DNA from 4 places in the Williamsia sp. SKLECPSW1 genome. Region 3 is predicted to be linked to each of the others. Evidence: riboswitches for the same ligand, from Rfam matches in the RefSeq annotation. Region 3 holds a riboswitch; each other region holds the start of a gene.
What was found. Region 3 has a riboswitch for cobalamin ahead of metE (5-methyltetrahydropteroyltriglutamate--homocysteine S-methyltransferase). Riboswitches for the same ligand answer to the same signal wherever they lie in the genome.
Positions count from the first base shown of each region.

Region 1: it holds a riboswitch for cobalamin, as region 3 does, so the genes downstream of both, ACXVUM_RS15300 (CbtB domain-containing protein) here and metE (5-methyltetrahydropteroyltriglutamate--homocysteine S-methyltransferase) in region 3, are expected to answer to the same signal.
Region 2: it holds a riboswitch for cobalamin, as region 3 does, so the genes downstream of both, ACXVUM_RS16080 (FecCD family ABC transporter permease) here and metE (5-methyltetrahydropteroyltriglutamate--homocysteine S-methyltransferase) in region 3, are expected to answer to the same signal.
Region 4: it holds a riboswitch for cobalamin, as region 3 does, so the genes downstream of both, cobN (cobaltochelatase subunit CobN) here and metE (5-methyltetrahydropteroyltriglutamate--homocysteine S-methyltransferase) in region 3, are expected to answer to the same signal.

Region 1 is NZ_JBTGLI010000001.1:3,250,483-3,254,983, forward strand. It holds gene ACXVUM_RS15295 (ATP-dependent helicase) at 1-2,196, opposite strand, end outside; adenosylcobalamin (AdoCbl) riboswitch at 2,275-2,432, shown strand; gene ACXVUM_RS15300 (CbtB domain-containing protein) at 2,439-2,678, shown strand; gene ACXVUM_RS15305 (CbtA family protein) at 2,694-3,518, shown strand; gene ACXVUM_RS15310 (histidine phosphatase family protein) at 3,413-4,024, shown strand; gene ACXVUM_RS15315 (acyl-CoA dehydrogenase family protein) at 4,086-4,501, shown strand, end outside.
Region 2 is NZ_JBTGLI010000002.1:40,161-44,661, reverse strand. It holds gene ACXVUM_RS16085 (DUF3556 domain-containing protein) at 1-1,444, opposite strand, end outside; cobalamin riboswitch at 1,586-1,723, shown strand; gene ACXVUM_RS16080 (FecCD family ABC transporter permease) at 1,877-2,917, shown strand; gene ACXVUM_RS16075 (ABC transporter ATP-binding protein) at 2,914-3,696, shown strand; gene ACXVUM_RS16070 (ABC transporter substrate-binding protein) at 3,693-4,501, shown strand, end outside.
Region 3 is NZ_JBTGLI010000001.1:676,592-681,092, reverse strand. It holds gene metE (5-methyltetrahydropteroyltriglutamate--homocysteine S-methyltransferase) at 4-2,301, opposite strand; cobalamin riboswitch at 2,519-2,653, opposite strand; gene ACXVUM_RS03020 (MarR family transcriptional regulator) at 2,775-3,278, opposite strand; gene ACXVUM_RS03015 (uracil-DNA glycosylase) at 3,332-4,066, opposite strand; gene ACXVUM_RS03010 (DUF309 domain-containing protein) at 4,063-4,501, opposite strand, start outside.
Region 4 is NZ_JBTGLI010000002.1:226,078-230,578, forward strand. It holds gene cobN (cobaltochelatase subunit CobN) at 1-1,096, opposite strand, end outside; cobalamin riboswitch at 1,127-1,261, opposite strand; gene cobG (precorrin-3B synthase) at 1,257-2,426, shown strand; gene ACXVUM_RS16925 (precorrin-8X methylmutase) at 2,440-3,063, shown strand; gene ACXVUM_RS16930 (precorrin-2 C(20)-methyltransferase) at 3,060-4,501, shown strand, end outside.

The DNA of each region.
Region 1 (4,501 bases), 2.6 Mb from region 3:
GGCGGTGACCGCGCCGTCGACGCCGACGCGGTCGCGCAGACGCGCGCCGATCGCCGACGCCCACGGCGCATGCACCCGCAATCCGTAGGGCGAGTGCAGGACCAGGCGCCAGTCGCCGAGCTCGTCGCGGAACCGTTCGAGCACGAGGGTGCGGTCGGTCGGGAGATGCCCGGTCGCCTCGCGCTGCTCGGAGATGAGCGACACGAGGTTGTCGCGCGCGAACGCGGTGAGGCCGAGGTGTTCGGTCTGCGCGGTGAGCGTCGAGGTGTCGCCGCGGGTCAGGGCATCGCCGACCTCGCCGATGAACGCGCCGATCGCGCGACCCAGTTCGCTCGGGCGGCCGACGGCGTCGCCGATCCAGAACGGCAGCCTGCCGGGGACGCCGGCGGCGGGGGAGACCAGTACGCGGTCGTGGGTGATGTCCTCGATCCGCCAACTCGACGCGCCGAGCGCGAACACGTCGCCGACGCGGGACTCGTAGACCATCTCCTCGTCGAGTTCACCGACACGCGTGGCCTTCTCGCCCACCATGAACACCCCGAACATCCCGCGGTCGGGGATGGACCCGCCCGAGGTGACCGCGAGGCGCTGCGCGCCGGGCCGGCCGGTGATGGTGTTGGCGTCGCGATCCCACACCACGCGGGGCCGCAGCTCGGCGAACTCGTCGGACGGGTAGCGCCCCGACAGCAGGTCGAGGGTCGCCTCGTACACCGACCAGGCGAGCGTCGCGTACGGCGCCGCGCGGCGGACCGTCTCGTACCAGTCCTGCACGTCGAGGACGTCGACGGCGCTGGCGGCCACGGTGTGCTGGGCCAGGATGTCCAGCGGGTTGGCCGGGACGGCGATCTCCTCGATGAGTCCGTCGCGCATCCGTCGCACCGCGACCGTCGCGTGGACGAGGTCTGCCCGGTGCTTGGGGAACACCACGCCACGGCTGATCTCACCCACCTGATGACCGGCGCGTCCGATCCGTTGGAGCCCGCCGGCCACCGACGGCGGCGTCTCCACCTGCACGACGAGATCGACTGCACCCATGTCGATCCCGAGCTCCAGCGAGCTCGTCGCGACGACGCAGCGCAGCCGACCGGCCTTGAGGTCGTCCTCGATCAGTGCGCGTTGCTCCTTCGACACCGACCCGTGGTGGGCACGGGCGAGGACCGGTGGCGCGCCCTGGCTCGACCCGCTGCCCATCACGTAGGCCGGTGCCCCGCCGGGGACGGCGTCGTTGCCGTCGGTCTCGAGGTCGACACCGGACCGCTCGGCATGGATCTCGTTGAGGCGGGCCGTGAGTCGCTCGGCGAGGCGTCGGGAGTTGGCGAACACGATGGTCGACCGGTTCTTCTCGACGAGGTCGACGATGCCGTTCTCGACGTACGGCCACAGGGAGCCCGCGGTGGGGGTCATCTCGTCGTCGAGGTCGTCCACACCGGGCGGAGGTGGGATGTTGGCCATGTCCGGAACCGGGACGTCGACTGTCAGGTCGAAGGTCTTCTCCGCCGGCGGCGCGACCACGGTGCAGGGCGCCGACCCCGCGAGGAACTGCGCGACCCGCTCCGGCGGGCGGACCGTCGCCGACAGCCCGATGCGCTGCGCGGGCCGCTCGAGCAGGGCGTCGAGCCGTTCCAGTGACAGGGCCAGATGGGTACCGCGCTTCGTCGACGCGACCGCGTGCACCTCGTCGACGATGACGGTGTGCACCTCGCGCAACGTGTCCCGCGCCGACGAGGTCAACATCAGGAACAGCGACTCCGGCGTGGTGATGAGGATGTCCGGCGGGGTGCGCAGCAGCTGACGGCGCTGCGTCGTCGGGGTGTCCCCCGATCGGACGCCGACCGTGATGTCCGGTGCCGGCAGGCCCAGCGCCGCCGCCGACCGCTGCAGGCCCGCCAGGGGCGCGCGCAGGTTGCGTTCGACGTCCACGGCGAGGGCTTTGAGCGGCGAGATGTAGAGGACCGACGTGGTGTGCGTACGGGTCTCACCTCCGCCGGACTCCCGGGCGAGACGGTCGAGTGCCCACAGGAACGCCGACAACGTCTTGCCGGACCCCGTCGGGGCGACGACGAGCGTGTGGTCACCGTCGGCGATGGACGACCAGGCACCGAGCTGGGCGGCGGTGGGCGCGGCGAAGGCACCGGTGAACCAGTCGCGGGTCGGCGCGCTGAACCGTTCCAGCACCTCGGCGGTGGCCGTGCTCATCGGTCCATCATCCCCCGTGGGTACGACAGGCATTCCTGCCGCCGTCTCGCGGTGTTGACCAGCAACGATCCCGACCCATAGGGTTCGGTGCAGCCGAGCGGCTGGGGAACTCCGGTGAGAATCCGGGACGGTCGCGCCACTGTGAGACGAGCGGGAGACCGCACGTCGAGTCAGATCGCCACCGCACGGCTTTCTCATCCGCACCACGTGGGACGCGCCATCCCACGAGAGGAGTTCGACCCATGTCCCAGACCTCCACGCTGTCCGCCGGTCGCGGCACGGCCCGGATCCTCCAGCTCGACACACCCGACGTCTCCGTCATGGAGACCGCACTGTGGCTCACGGCCACCACCGCACTCGCCGCGCTGGCCTACTACTTCATCGGTTACGACCAGGGCGCGGTGTCGGTCTTCGGATCCGACACCCACGTCCACGAGTTCGTGCACGACGCACGGCACTTCCTCGGCTTCCCCTGCCACTGAGCGGGAGACGAGCAGATGGAGAAGAAGTTCATCGGCGGCGGGCTGATCGCAGGTCTCGTCGCCGGGATCGTCGCGTACGTGTTCGCGCGTGTGTTCATCGAGCCACAGGTCGCGAAGGCCATCGACTACGAAGGCGGCCGCAGCGCCGCCGAGGAGATGCTCGCGGGCGAGCACGGTGCCCACGAGCACGGCGAGGTGTTCACCCGGTCGGTGCAGGAGAACATCGGGGCCGGAGTGGGGTCGGTGGTCTTCGGTCTCGCCATGGGCGCCCTGTTCGCCGTCGCGTTCACCGTCGTGTGGGCGTACGTCGGCCGTCGTCACCCCCTGGTCGACCCGCGGTGGGTCGCCGCCGCACTCGCGTTCGGTGGGTTCGTCGCGGTCTACCTGGTGCCGTTCGGGAAGTATCCGGCCAATCCGCCGGCCGTCGGCGACGACGACACCATCGGGGCCCGTAGCGGCTCGTATCTCACGATGACGCTGGTGTCGGTCGCTCTGGCGGTCGCCGCCGTCGCGCTGGCGTTCTGGCTGCTGCCGCGTATCGGCGGCCTGTGGGCGCTGGTGTCGGGCGTGGCCACCTACCTGGTCGGTGTCGCGGTCGCGATGGCACTGCTGCCGTCGTTCGACGAGGTGCCGACGGCACTGCGGTCCGCCGACGGCACCATCGTCTTCCCGGGCTTCCCCGGCGACGTGGTCGGCGACTTCCGGTTCCTCTCGATCGCGAACCAGATGATCCTGTGGTCCGTGCTCGGGCTCGCGTTCGCGATCGTGCTCACCCGGATCGGCCGCCACGCCGAGGCCGGCCGTCGGTCGACGGGTGCGCCGGCCGGGTCGCTGCGCTGAGGGTCACCCTCGTCGCCGCGGGACGCACCGGCCCCAACCGGGCGCTGTCCTTCGGCGGCGAGGGCGGTCCGCTCGACGATCGCGGCCGCCGCGACGTCGCCGCGCTCGGAGTCCGGGTCCCGCTCGTCCACACCGGTCCCGAGCGGTCGGTCGTCGAGACGGCCGCGCTCCTCGCCGAGGCCCACGTCGTCGACGAGGCCCTGCGGAGCATCGACCTCGGATCGTGGGTCGGCCGACGCCCGGACGAGATCGCGCCCGCCGAACTCGGGTCGTGGTTCGCCGATCCCGACGCGACGCCGCACGGCGGTGAGTCGGTCGCGACGTTCCTGGAGCGGATCGAACGGTCGCTCGTCGCGCTGCGGGCCGACGGCCCGGTGGTCGTCGCCGCGAAGCCTGTCGTCGCGGCGGCTGTCACCCTGCACCGCGGTCTCGGGGCGTCGGGATTCCTCGGCGTCGACATCGCCCCTGCCACGACGTGGACGGTGGACATTTCCATCGGCGGATGACATCGTGGCGGGCAGAAACTGAAACATCATTCAGTTCACGGCGGACACGACGAGGAGTGGCATGTACGAGTGGTCCGAGGAAGACCTGATGATCCGCGACGCACTGCGGGGTTTCATCGACAAGGAGGTGCGTCCGCACCTCGACGAGCTCGAGACCGGCGTTCTCCCGCCCTACGACATCGCCCGCAAGCTGTACACCACCTTCGGGGTCGACCAGATGGCCCGGGAGGGTCTCGAGCGTGAACTCGACTCCGAGGCCACGGGAGAGGCCAAGCCCGGTGCCGTCAGCGGCGGGATGGGCGACAGCACCTTCATGCTGCTCAACACCGAGCTCGCCGGCGTCAGCCTCGGCATCATCGCGTCCCTCGGCGTCTGTCAGCTCACCGTCGGCACGATCCGGTCGAAGGGCACGCTGGCGCAGAAGAAGCGGTGGCTCCCGGAACTGGTGACCCTCGAGAAGATCGGGGCCTGGGCGAT
Region 2 (4,501 bases), on a different contig from region 3:
CGGTGAGGACGTATCCGGATTCGTCGAATCCCGCCATGGCGCGGTGGGCCAGGGTGAACAGGGCTCGACCGTGGGTGTTGAAGGCCCGGAACGCATATCCCTTGTACATGGCGATCTGTGCACCCTCGAGGCCCCCGTACACCCGCTCGAGCTGTGAGGCGGGCAGTGCCGAGATGGCCACGATCCCGGCTTCCAGCTTCGCCGACGCCGCGGGGGTGACACACCACAGGCCGGTGTCCCAGTTGCCGGCGTAGTAGCGCATCCCGGGCAGGAACGAGACCTTCTGCGGGGCAAGGTTCCCCACCACGACGGTGACGGCGGAGACGGCGACGAGGGCGATCACCCACCCGGGGTTCTCGATGTCACCGAGTCCGAGGTCGGCGTGTCCGACGAACAGCGCGAGCACGCCGAACATCATGAAGACGTTCCACTCCAGCGGCACCCCCATGGGGATCGCCGAGAGGATCGCGAAGTGGAAGATCAGCATGATCGCTGCCGCCACCCAGGTGAGCCACCCGCCGGTCGATGCGAACAGCACGAGCCCGACGCACATCTCGATCACGGTGCTGGCGTGCGCGATCCACCGCGCCGGCCGCCCGGGCCGCAGGTCGTCGGGGAAGTGCTCGAAGAACGACCGCTTGAGTCGCTTCGTCCGGATGATCGGGTTGTTCGACATCATCGTCGAGACCACGAACGGGAAGTGCTTGTTCAGCTTCGACGTCGCCGCGCCCATCCAGATGACGACGAACAGCAGCTTGGCGGCCACCACCATGTCGGGTGCGGCGAACAGGAACGTCACCGCGAACGCGCCGTACACCTCGCCGCGGGCGGCGAGGAAGATCGTCTTGTCCCGCAGCCCGATCACGGCGAGCAGGACGAGGATCGTCCACACCTGCCAGTGCGGCAGCAGCCCGACGGTGGTGCCCGCCGCCGGCTGCGGCCCCGTGCCCCCGCCGGCGAGTGCGACGACGAGCATCACGAGGAGCGCCGCGTAGACGGCGACGTCGACGAGCCCGCGCTCGTCGCCACGGGTCAGCGGCACCCGCCCCGGCCACGGCGGCTGCCGGATCGTGCGGGGCCGCAGCCAGTAGAGGATCGACCCCATCGGCGGGAAGAAGCGGTTGTTGAGCGGACCGAATCCGCACCCGAGACCGACGACCTCGAACAGCATCGTGAAGAAGACGACCTTCTGGAACACGATCGGCTCGTCGTACCACTGCGCGACGTCGGTGAACCCGCCGACGCCGGGTGTCGCGATCGCGATGCCCCAGGCCACGAGGACGTAGGCGGCGATCTTCAGGACGTAGAACAGGTGCAGAGCGACGGGCGTCCCGAAACCCACCTCGGCCCAGTGGTGGGCCATCGGACGGATCTTCTCCGCTCGCGTCCCTCGACTCCACTCGGCGAAATCGACCTGTGGGGAGTCCTGCGTGATGAATCCCATGGTGGTCGTCACAGTAGCAACCAAGCGCTCGCTTGGTACACCGCTTCGACGAGGACGCCCGCTCCGCCCTGTAGCCTCACCCGCGACGTCGGTGCGTCCGGCCGTGCACTCGCGAGAGAGGGCACGGCGGGACGCGGCAAGAGGGAATCCGGTGCGAGACCGGAACTGCCCCGCAGCGGTGATCGGGAACGACGCGACAACCATGCACTGGCTCAGGCCGGGAAGCAGTCGCAGGTAGGTGGCACCTCGCAGGTGCCGTGCCCGGGAGTCCGAAGACCTGCCGGTGTCGGCCGCGCCGGCGAGGTGCGGTCGCTCATCGGCCTCGTGGGACATGGCTGGTGCGGCACTGCCGTCGGCGAACCGTGGCCTCACGCCCGGTTCGCCCGGGAGTCTGCGCCCTCCGTCGACCGCGATCGACGGAAGGTCCCGCCCGTGGACGTCGGACGACGACGCGTCGCAGCGCTGGTCGCGCTGTCTGTGGTCGCCCTGGTCGTCGTCGGTGTGCTCGGGCTGATCGTCGGCAGCGTCGCGATCCCCGCCCGCGACGCCCTCGGATATCTGTGGGCCGACCTCGTCGGCGGACAGGTGCGCGCGTCCGGTGTGCCGGAGTACCGGATCGTCGTCGACTCCCGCCTGCCCCGTGTCCTCACCGGTGCCGCCGCCGGCGCGGGACTCGGTGTGGCCGGAGTCGTCGTCCAGGCGGTGGTGCGCAACGCACTCGCCGATCCCTACGTGTTGGGCATCTCGTCGGGCGCGTCGGTCGGCGCGACGGGCGTGGTCCTCTTCGGGGCGCTCGGCGGTCTGGGCATCTATGCGTTGCCGTCGGCGGCGTTCCTTGGCGCGGTGGTCGCGACGCTCATCGTGCTGGTGCTCGCACGCACCCCGTCCGGGCTGGAACCGCTGCGCCTGGTTCTCATGGGAACGGCTCTGGGGTACGGGTTCTCGGCGATCACCACCGTCCTGGTCTTCCTGGCGCCCGCCGGCGACGCGGCCCGCAGCGTCATGTTCTGGCTTCTGGGCAGTCTCGCCGCCTCGGACTGGCACTCCGTGTGGCTGGTGGGTGTGGCCGCCGTCGTCGGTTCGCTGGCGGCGCTGCTCGTGGCCCGTCACCTCGATGCGCTGGCGATGGGCGACGACGTCGCGGCCAGCCTGGGGGTGCATGCCGGTCGGTTCCGACTCGCGTTGTTCCTCGGTGCGGCCGCGGTCGTCGGGATCATCGTGTCGGTCTGCGGCGCCATCGGTTTCGTCGGACTGGTGCTCCCGCACGTGGCGCGTCTGCTCGTCGGTGCCGGACACCGGCGGGTGCTGCTGCTGACGCCCGTCCTCGGGGCGACGTTCCTGGTCGCCGCCGACATCGTCGCGCGCTCGGTGGTCCCGCCCTACGACCTCCCCATCGGGGCGATCACGGCGGCGGTCGGTGTCCCGGCATTCGTGCTGCTCATGCGGCGCCGCCACCGGGACGCGGTCCGATGAGCGGCCCCGCGGTCGACTACGACGACGTCGCCGTGACCGTCGGCGGCGCGTCCATCGTGCAGGACCTGCGGCTGCACATCGCCGGTGGCCGCTTCCTCGGCCTCGTCGGACCCAACGGCAGCGGCAAGACGACGGTGCTGCGGTGCCTGTACCGGGCACTCGTCCCCGCCGCCGGCCAGGTGACGGTCGCCGGCCGCGACGTCGGCGCGATCTCGGTGCGCGAGAACGCACGTCAGGTCGCCGCGCTGGCGCAGTCGGGCTCGATGTTCCTGGACTTCACCGCGGGTGAGGTCGTGCGCACGGGCCGGCTCCCGCACACCCACATGCTGCGGTCGTTGTCGGCGGCCGATCGTGCGGTGTGCGCGCAGGCGATGGAGGACGCCGGCGTGACACACCTCGAGCGGCGACGGTTCACCGAGTTGTCCGGGGGCGAGTCACAACGCGTGCTCATCGCCCGGGCGTTCGCGCAGGAGGCGCCGGTGTTGGTGCTCGACGAACCCACCAACCACCTCGACGTCGCCCACCAGTACGCGGTGTTGCGGGCGGCGCGGGACCGCGGGGTCACCGTCCTCGCGGCCCTGCACGACCTCAACATCGCCGCACAGTTCTGCACAGATCTCGCCGTCGTGTCGGGGGGTCGGATCGTCGCCACCGGCGTCCCCACCGAGGTGCTCACCGCCGACGCGGTGCTGCGGTGGTTCGGCGTCGCATGTCACATCGTCACGCATCCCCGACTCGGGGTGCCCCAGATCATCTTCGACGAAGGGACCACATCATGATCACCCCACGGCATCTCCGGGCGGGGCTCGCCGTCCTCGCCGCCACGCTGGTCGTCGCCGGGTGCGGCGCGCGCATCGACGACCCCGCCCCGTCGTCGTCCTCCGCCGAGGCCGTGCGGATCACCAACTGCGGTGCACCGCTGACGGTCCCGCGGACGCCCACCCGCGTGGTCACCAACGACACCGGTATCACCGAGATGATGTTCGCGCTCGGTCTCGCCGACCGGATGGCCGGATACACCACCTACGAGGGGAAGGAGCGCGACATCGCCTCGTCGCCGTGGCGATCGGAGTTCGCGTCGACCCGCTCGCTGGGGACCGCGTTCACCCGCGAGGTGATCCAGGCGGCAGATCCCGACTTCGTCTTCGCGGGATGGAACTACGGGTTCAAGGAGTCCACCGGTGTCACACCGGACTGGATCCGGACGATCGGCGCGACCCCGTATCAACTCACCGAGGCGTGCCGGCAGCCCGGCAGCACACGCCGGGGAATCGAACGCCCGCTGGACGCTCTCTACGACGATCTCGACAACCTGGGCGCGGTGTTCGGCGTCCGCGACCGCGCGGCGGCGCTGGTCGACGGGTACCGCGCGGAGGTCGCGCGCGCCGCGGCCGGTGCGCCGGCGGCCGATCGGCGCGCACGGGTGTTCCTCTTCGACAGCGCGGATCCCTCCCCCTTCACCTCCGGACGCAACGCCGGCCCCGACGAGATCATCGAGAAGGCGGGCGGCACCAACGTCTTCCACGGTCTCGACGACTCCTGGACGTCGGTGTCCTGGGAGGCGGCCGCCAAGGCCGACCCCCA
Region 3 (4,501 bases):
CGGTCACACCAGCGTCGCACGCACCTGCTCGGTCGCCGCGACGACGTGGGCGAGCGACTCGCGGACCTCGTCTGGTCTGCGGGTCTTCAGGCCGCAGTCCGGGTTCACCCAGAGTCGTTCGGCAGGAACGGCATCGAGTGCCGCACGCAGCGACGCGACGATCTCGTCACGGGTCGGCACGCGCGGCGAGTGGATGTCGTAGACACCCGGTCCGACGCTGTTGCCGAAGCCGATCGCGTTCAGGTCGTCGAGCACCTCCATCTTCGAGCGCGCCGCCTCGATGGACGTGACGTCCGCGTCGAGATCGGCGATGGCCGTGATGACCTCACCGAACTCGGAGTAACAGAGGTGGGTGTGGATCTGCGTCGCGTCGGAGACGCCGGAGGTGGCCAGGCGGAACGCGTCCACCGCCCACCGCAGGTAGGCCTTCTGATCGGCCGCCCTCAGCGGCAGCAGCTCGCGCAGGGCGGGTTCGTCGACCTGGACGATCCCGATGCCCGCGTTCTGCAGGTCGACGGTCTCGTCGCGGATGGCCAGCGCGATCTGGTTCGCCGTCTGCGCCAGCGGCTGGTCGTCGCGGACGAACGACCACGCCAGGATCGTCACCGGGCCGGTCAGCATCCCCTTCACGGGCTTCGGCGTGAGTGCCTGTGCGTAGGTGGCCCATTCGACGGTCATCGGGGTGGGGCGCGAGACGTCGCCGAACAGGATCGGCGGACGGACGCATCGGCTCCCGTAGGACTGCACCCAGCCGTTGTGGGTCGCGGCGAACCCGTCGAGCTGCTCGGCGAAGTACTGCACCATGTCGTTGCGCTCGGGCTCCCCGTGTACGAGGACGTCGAGACCGAGCTCCTCCTGCAGACGGATCACCGACTCGACCTCGGCGCGCATCCGCGAGGTGTACTCGGACTCGTCGATCTCGCCCGACCGCAGCGCGGCGCGGGCGAGACGGATCTCGGAGGTCTGCGGGTAGGAGCCGATCGTGGTGGTCGGCAGTACCGGCAGCCCGAGGCGGGCGTCCTGCTCCGTGCGCCGGTCGGCAGCCGGCCCGCGGGAGATCCCGCGTTCGACGACCTCGGCGACGCGCGCGCGGGTGCGGGCGTCGTTCACGCGCGGGTCGGAGCGCCGGGATGCCGCGGCGGCGGCCGCGGCCTCGAGGTCGGCCGCCACCGCCTCCCGCCCCTCGCCGAGTGCCCGGGACAGCGTGACGACCTCGGCGACCTTCTCGAGCCCGAACGCGAGCCACGGGCGCAGGGTCTCGTCGAGGCGATCCTCGGCGGCCACGGTGTACGGCACGTGCAGCAGCGAGCACGACGTCGCCACGGCCACGTTCCGCGCGCTGCCCAGCAGCGTCGCCAGGGTCGCCAGTGCCCGGTCGAGATCGGCGCGCCAGATGTTGCGGCCGTTCACCACGCCGGCGACCAGGAGTTTGTCGGCCAGGCCGGTGGTCGACACGACCCGATCGGGGTCGCCGCGCACGAGGTCGACGGCCACACCGTCGATCGCGGTGGCGGCGAGGGCGCCGAGCGCGTCGCCGAGGTCCCCGAAGTACCCGGCGACGAGCAGCGCGGGCCGGTCGGTGAGGTCGCCGAGCCGCCCGTAGGCGTGGGACGCGAGGGCGGCGGGGTCGTCGGCGAGGTCGGTGGCGAGGGCGGGCTCGTCGAACTGGACCCACTGTGCGCCCGCGGCGCGCAACTGCGAGAGCAGGTCGACGTAGAGCGGCAGCAGCTCGTCGAGGCGGGAGATCGGTGCGGCCCCACCGTCGACGGCCTTGCCCAGCAGCAGGTAGGTGATCGGACCGATGACGACCGGGCGCGCGGGGACGCCCAGTTCGATCGCCTCGGCCAGCTCGGCCAGCACCTTCGCGGGGTTCATCGAGAACGTCGTCGCGTCGGAGATCTCCGGGACGATGTAGTGGTAGTTCGTGTCGAACCACTTCGTCATCTCCATCGCCGTCACCGACTGCACGCCGCGTGCGGCCGCAAAGTATCGGTCGAGCGGGTCGGGGATGTCGTCGTAGCGCGGCGGCAGCGTTCCGAGCAGGACGCTGGTGTCGAGCACCTGGTCGTAGAACGAGAACGTGTTGACCGGTACGGAGTCGAGTCCGCTGTCGCGGAGTCGGGCGAGGTCGCTGCGTCGCAGGTCGCCGGCCTGGGCGAGCAGTGCGTCGCGGTCGACACGCCCCGCCCAGTACGCCTCGGTGGCGCGTTTGAGCTCGCGGTTCGGGCCGATGCGGGGTGCGCCCAGGACGGTGGCGCGGAAATCGCTCGACTGCTGTGTGCGGGAACGGATGTCGGACATTCGGGTGGATCCTCCGGGTGTGGAGCGGATGGTCATCGCCCATACCCGGCGCACCCCGGAGAGACGTCGACGCCCACACCGTCGGACGACGACACGACCACCCCACGGCACCACCCGTCGCGATGACGGCTGCCGCGCGGCGACCCACCTTCTCCGGTCACACGCCCAGTCCACGAGGCGACGAACCGTCCACCGCGGCGCGGCGGACACGGCTGGCAGGTCTTCGGACTCGTGGGCGAGCGCTCGCGCGCACCTACTGATCGACGCTTCCCGGGCCGTGGCCCAGTGCTGATGTCGACGGTCGTTCCCACTCACCGCTGCGGGACAGTCCCGGATTCCCACCGGGTTCCCTCTCGTGGGGCCGACATCCGGTCGCCCGGTTGTCGATCCCACTCGATGTGGCGTCGTCGGCGACCCGGGAACCGGGAGCCGTCGTCGTCACAGACCAGCTGCGGGGCCGACCATACGCCGCGTCAGAAGTCGCCCGCGCTGCGGCGCAGCGATTCGATGACGTCGGCGAGCGTGGTCGCCGCGGTCTCGTCGACGCCGATGTCGGCGAAGACCTCGCGGTTGAGCACCTCGGTCGCCTCCTCCACTGTCGACCGGCCGATCTCGGTGATCTCGACGAGCGTCGTCCGACCGTCGGTGGGGTGGGGGATACGGCGGACCAGGCCGGCCGACTCGAGACGGCGGATCGCGTGGGTGACGCTGGTGACGTGGACCTGCAGGCGCACGCTGGCCTTCGTGATGGGCAGGGCGCCGGTGCGGCTGAAGGCGAGCAGCCGGAGCAGTTCGAACCGGGAGAAGCTGAGGTCGAAGGGTCGCAGTGCGGATTCGACGCGGGCGAGCAGGATCTGGTGCGCACGCATGACAGAGGTGACCGCGACCATTCCGGGCACGACGTCGCCCCAGCCCGCGGCCACCCAGTTGTCCCGCGCCCGGGCGATCGGGTCGAAACCAGGACCGTCAGTGGCCATCGGCGCATCCTGAGACCATTGCGCCATTCTCGCCGATGGGGGCCGGTGACCTGTCACAACCCCGCGAACTCAACGGCTGTCGAGAGGACGTCCTCGAGCATCGCCGGGGTGAGGCGTCCGGTGAAGGTGTTCTGCTGACTGACGTGATAGCTGCCGAACAGGCGCAGCGGCGGGACGTCGTGGCCGGGTGCCGCGGGGAGGTCGACGGAGGCCCCGTGGCCGAACTTCGGCCGCGGCACCGGGATGTCGTGGCCGTGGCCGCGTAGTGCGGTGAGGGCGGCCTGCCAGCCGAAGCCGCCGAGGGCGAGGACGGCCTTGGCCGTCGGTGCGAGCAGGGTCAGTTCGCGGTCGAGCCAGTGCCCACAGGTGTCCCGTTCGGCGACGGTGGGCTTGTTGTCGGGTGGGGCGCAGTGCACCGGGGCGGTGATGCGGACCCCGCGCAGGGTGAGGCCGTCGTCGGCGGCCACCGCGGTCGGTTGGCTGGCGACTCCGACGGCGTGCAGTGCGGCGAACAGGACGTCGCCGCTGCGGTCGCCGGTGAACATCCGGCCGGTCCGGTTGGCGCCGTGGGCGGCCGGGGCGAGGCCCACGATGATCAGCCGGGCGTCCGACGGGCCGAACCCGGGGACCGGTCGGCCCCAGTAGGTCTGGTCGGCGAAGGCGCGTCGCTTCTCGCGGGCGACACGCTCCCGCCACTCGACGAGCCGCGGGCAGGCACGGCAGTCGACGAGTGCGGCGTCGAGCGCGGCGAGGTCGGGCGCCTCCGCGGCGGCGCTGGGCAGGGTCACGGCGGCGCAGTCCCGCGCAGTCGCGGCGCCGGGAGGTCGACGGCATGGTCGGCCTCGCGCAGCGTGATCAGCGACTCGTCGACCCAGGCACACAGACCAGCGACGTCGACCCCCTCCGGGGCGTCGCGGACCGGCGCGATGGCGTCGCGGCCACGCTCCAGCAACCGTCGGGCGCCGTCGGTGTTGCCGCGGGCGGCGTGGGTGGCGCCGACCGCGAGCTGGGCGAGCCCCTTCCACAGGGCTCGGTCGGCATCCGGCGCCTGCTTCCACGTCGCCTCGAGGATCTCGTGTGCGCGGAACGGCCATCCGGTGTCGAGCAGGTCCTGGGCGACGGTCAGCGACTCCGCCGGGGTGAGCGGGACCTCGTCGCCGGGACCGGGCGGCGTCACGCCGGTCGCGTCGCGGGGCAGCGGTCGGCCCAGACGGTCGCGCGGG
Region 4 (4,501 bases), on a different contig from region 3:
GCATCGCCCGCAGCAGCGCGAGCACGCTCGCGGGTGTGTCGAGCCCGACGGCGTTGCCTATGCGCGCGTGCTTGGTGGGATACGCGGACAACATGATCGCGATCCGCCGCTGCTGCGGCGGTGTGGACCGCAGACGGGCGTAGGACGTCGCGATGCCGGCGACGCGCGCGCACCGTTCGTGGTCGGGGGCATACCAGGGCAGGCCGTCGTCACCGAACTCCTTGAACGAGAACGGGACGGTGATGATCCGACCGTCGAACTCCGGGACGGCGACCTGGGTGGCGACGTCGAGCGGCGAGAGTCCGTCGTCGTTCTCGTCCCACGCTGCCCGCGACGACGTCAGACACAGCCCCTGCAGGATCGGCACGTCCAGGGAGGCGAGCCGCTCGATGTTCCAGGCGTCGTCGTCCTCCCCCGCCGAGGCGGTCGCGGGGACCGCGCCACCGGCGGCGAGAACGGTGACGACCAGCGCGTCGGCCTGACCGAGGGTGTCGATCAGGTCGTCGGGTGCGGTACGCAGCGAGGCACAGAAGATCGGCAACGAGCGGGCGCCGCGGGCCTCGATCGCATCGCACAGTGCATGGATGTAGCCGACGTTCCCGGCGAGATGCTGGGCCCGGTAGAAGAGCACCGCGACGGTCGGGCCGTCGTGGGTGTCGTCGGACGCGGGGCGCTCGAGCACACCCCAGTGCGGGGTGACCGTCGGCGGCGCGAAGACGGCGCCGGTCATCAGGACGGTGTCGGAGAGGAAGCCGTGCAGCGAGACGAGGTTGTCGACACCGCCCTGAGCGAGGTAGTTGTGCGCCTCCGCGGCGACGCCGCCCGGCACCGTCGACAGCGACATCAGGTCGGGGTCGGGCAACTGCTCACCGGACAGGACCACCGTCGGCAGACCCTGGGCGAGGACGGCGTCGAGGCCCTCCTCCCAGGCGCGACGACCACCGAGGATGCGGACGACGACGAGGTCGGCGCCGTCGAGCACCACCGGGATGTCGGACTCGGGCAGCAGGCGCGCGGGGTTGGCGACCCGATAGTCGGCGCCCGACGCCTTCGCGGTGATGAGGTCGGTGTCCGAGGTGGACAGCAGGACGATCAACGAAGCCTCCCGACCGGGTTCTCGCGCCCGATGCTCGACGGTGACCGGGCAGGGGTCTGACTCGATGTCGTCCGGCGACATCACACAGTGGCGCGACCGTGCCGGAGTCCCACCGGCTTCCCGAATACCCGTTCGGATGGCATCACCCTAGCCTGGAGTGATGTCCCGACCGAGCGACCGCTGCCCCGGCGTGCTCGATCCGCACCCGGCGGCCGACGGTCTCGTGGCACGGATCCGGCTGCCCGGGGGTGCGGTGACCCCGCCGCAGATGCAGGCACTGGCGCAGTTCGCGGCGGACCACGGTGACGGTCACCTCGAGCTGACCGGGCGGGCGAACATCCAGGTCCGCGGCCTCGCGGATGTCGACGACCAGGCCATCGCCGGACTACGCGACGCGGGGCTGCTCCCGTCGGGCGCACACGACCGGGTGCGCAACACGATGGTCTCGCCGCTCTCCGGACGTATCGGTGGTCGCGGCGACGTCCGCGGCCTGGCCCGCGACCTCGACACGGCGCTCCTCGACGACCTCGCGCTCGCGCAGTTGCCCGGTCGCTTCCTCTTCGGACTCGACGACGGTCACGGCGACGTCCTCGCGCACCGTCCGGACGTGGGGGTGCTCGCCGTCGACCCGTCGACGGTCGAGGTGATCCTCGGCGGCGTGCGCACCGGCCGGCTCGTCGCCTCGGACGGGGCGGTGGCGGCGCTCCTCGACGTCGCCCGCCGGTTCGTCGGCCTGCGGGGTGACCGCTGGCGGATCGCCGACCTCGACGCCGTCGAGCTGGACGTGCTGATCGGATCGGTGGACGACGCGACCCGGCCGGCGGTCGGTGAGCCCCTCCCCGTGGTCCCGCACGACGGCCCGCTGGTCGGCTGGATGGACCAGGACGACGGCGCGGTGATGCTCGGCGCGGTCGTCGAACTCGCCCGGATCCCGGCCCGCACGGCCGAGTTCCTCGCCGCCGTCGACCACCCGATCGTCATCACCCCCGACCGCGAGGTGCTGGTCTGTGATCTCGCCGACGGGGTCGCGGAGACGGTGGTGAGGGTTCTCGCGCCGATGGGCGTCATCTACGACGCGACCTCACCGTGGGCGCGGGTGAGCGCCTGCGCGGGGGCACCCGGCTGCTCCCGCTCGCATGCCGACGTCCGGGGCGACCTGGTGGATCACGTGGCGTCGGCCGACCCCGACTCGCTCGACGACCGCGAACACTGGGTCGGCTGCGACCGGGGCTGCGGAAGCCCGCACGGCCCCCACCTGCGGGTCGTCGCCGGCCCGGACGGCTACACCCGCCGCCGGACGGGTGAGAAGCCGTCGTCGGGGCCCCTCTAGGGTGAGGCCCGACATGTACGACTACATCCACGACGGCGCCGAGATCTACCGGCAGTCGTTCGCCACCATCCGCCGCGAGTCCCGGCTCGACGGGTACGACGCGGAGACCGAGAAGGTGGTCGTCCGCATGATCCACGCGTGCGGCCAGGTCGATCTCGTCGACGACGTACGGATCACCCCCGACGCCGTGACCCGTGCCCGTGCCGCGCTGCAGGCGGGTGCGCCCATCCTGTGTGACGCCACGATGGTCGCCTCCGGGGTCACGCGTCGACGGCTCCCCGTCGACAACGACGTGGTGTGCCTCCTGGGTGATCCCCGGACCCCCGATCTGGCCCTCGAACTCCAGACCACCCGCACCGCGGCGGCGGTGCACCTGTGGCAGCCGATGCTCGAGGGGGCGGTGGTCGCGATCGGGAACGCGCCCACCGCGCTGTTCGCCCTGCTCGAGCTCATCGATTCCGGGGCGCCCCGTCCCGCGGTCGTCGTCGGCGCGCCCGTCGGGTTCATCGGTGCCGCGGAATCGGCTGCCGCGCTCGCCGATCGGGACGATCTCGACTACGTCACCGTCCTGGGACGACGCGGCGGGTCTGCGATCACCGCGGCCGCGATCAACGCCCTGGCGAGCCCGGTCGAATGACCGCGCCCGGAACGCTCTGGGGTGTCGGTCTCGGTCCCGGGGACAGCGAGCTGGTCACGGTGAAGGCCGCCCGGATCGTCGGCGAGGCCGACGTGGTCGCGTATCACTGTGCCCAGCACGGGAAGTCGATCGCACTGGGTGTCGCCGAGCCGTATCTGCGAGACGGGCAGCTCCGCGAGGAACTGCGGTATCCGGTCACCACCGAGACCACCGACCACCCCGGTGGCTACCGCGGGGCCCTCGACGACTTCTACGCCGACGCCGCCGCCCGGCTCGCGGCGCACCTGGAGGCGGGGAGGTCGGTCGCCCTTCTCGCCGAGGGCGATCCGCTCTTCTACTCGAGCTTCATGCACATGCACAAGCGGCTCGTCGACCGCTTCCCCACCGAGATCATCCCGGGTGTCACCTCGCCGAGTGCCGCAGTCGCCGCCGTGGGCCTGCCGTGGGTCGAGGCCGACGAGACCACGACCATCCTGCCCGGCACACTCCCCCGCGACGAGCTGGTCCGACGCCTCCGCGACGCGGACGCCGTCGCGATCATGAAGCTGGGACGCACTTTCGAGACCGTGCGCGAGGCGCTGGAGATCGCCGGTGTCGCGGACCGGGCCTGGTACGTCGAGCGGGCGTCGACGGACCGGCAGCGTGTCCTGCCCGTCCGCGACGTCGACCCGTCGTCGGTCCCGTACTTCTCCATGATCGTCGTGCCCGGTGACCTCAACGCCGTCACCACGTCTGCGGTCGCGCCGCCGGAGGTCGCCGTCGGCGAGGTGGTCGTCGTCGGTCTCGGGCCGGGCGCCGACCGATGGACGACACCCGAGGTGACCGAGGAACTCGCGCGCGCCACCGACCTCGTCGGCTACACCACCTACCTTCGACGTGTCACGGCACGCCCGGGCCAACGGGTACATGCCAGCGACAACAAGGTCGAGTCCGAACGAGCCTGTATGGCACTGGATCTCGCCGCACGGGGCGGACAGGTGGTGGTGGTCTCCTCGGGAGACCCCGGCGTGTTCGCCATGGCGTCGGCGGTGGTCGAGATGGCCGCCGACCCCATGTGGTCGCATGTACCCGTCCGGGTGGTGCCGGGTGTGACCGCGGCCAGCGCGGTCGCCGCCGCGGTCGGAGCGCCGCTCGGACACGACTTCGCGGTCCTCTCGCTGTCGGACCGGCTCAAGTCCTGGGAGACGGTGGAGCACCGCGTTCGCGCCGCACTGGCCGCCGACCTCGTGATCGCCGTCTACAACCCCGCCTCGCGGGAACGGACCTGGCAGGTCTCGGCCCTGCGGGACATCGTCGTCGAGCTCGCCGGGCCCGACCGCGTCGTCGTCCTCGGTCGCGACGTCGGCGGCCCCACGGAGACGGTGACCGTCACCACCGCCGGGACGATGGACCCGACCGTGGTCGACATGCGCACCCTGCTCGTCATCGGCTCGTCGAC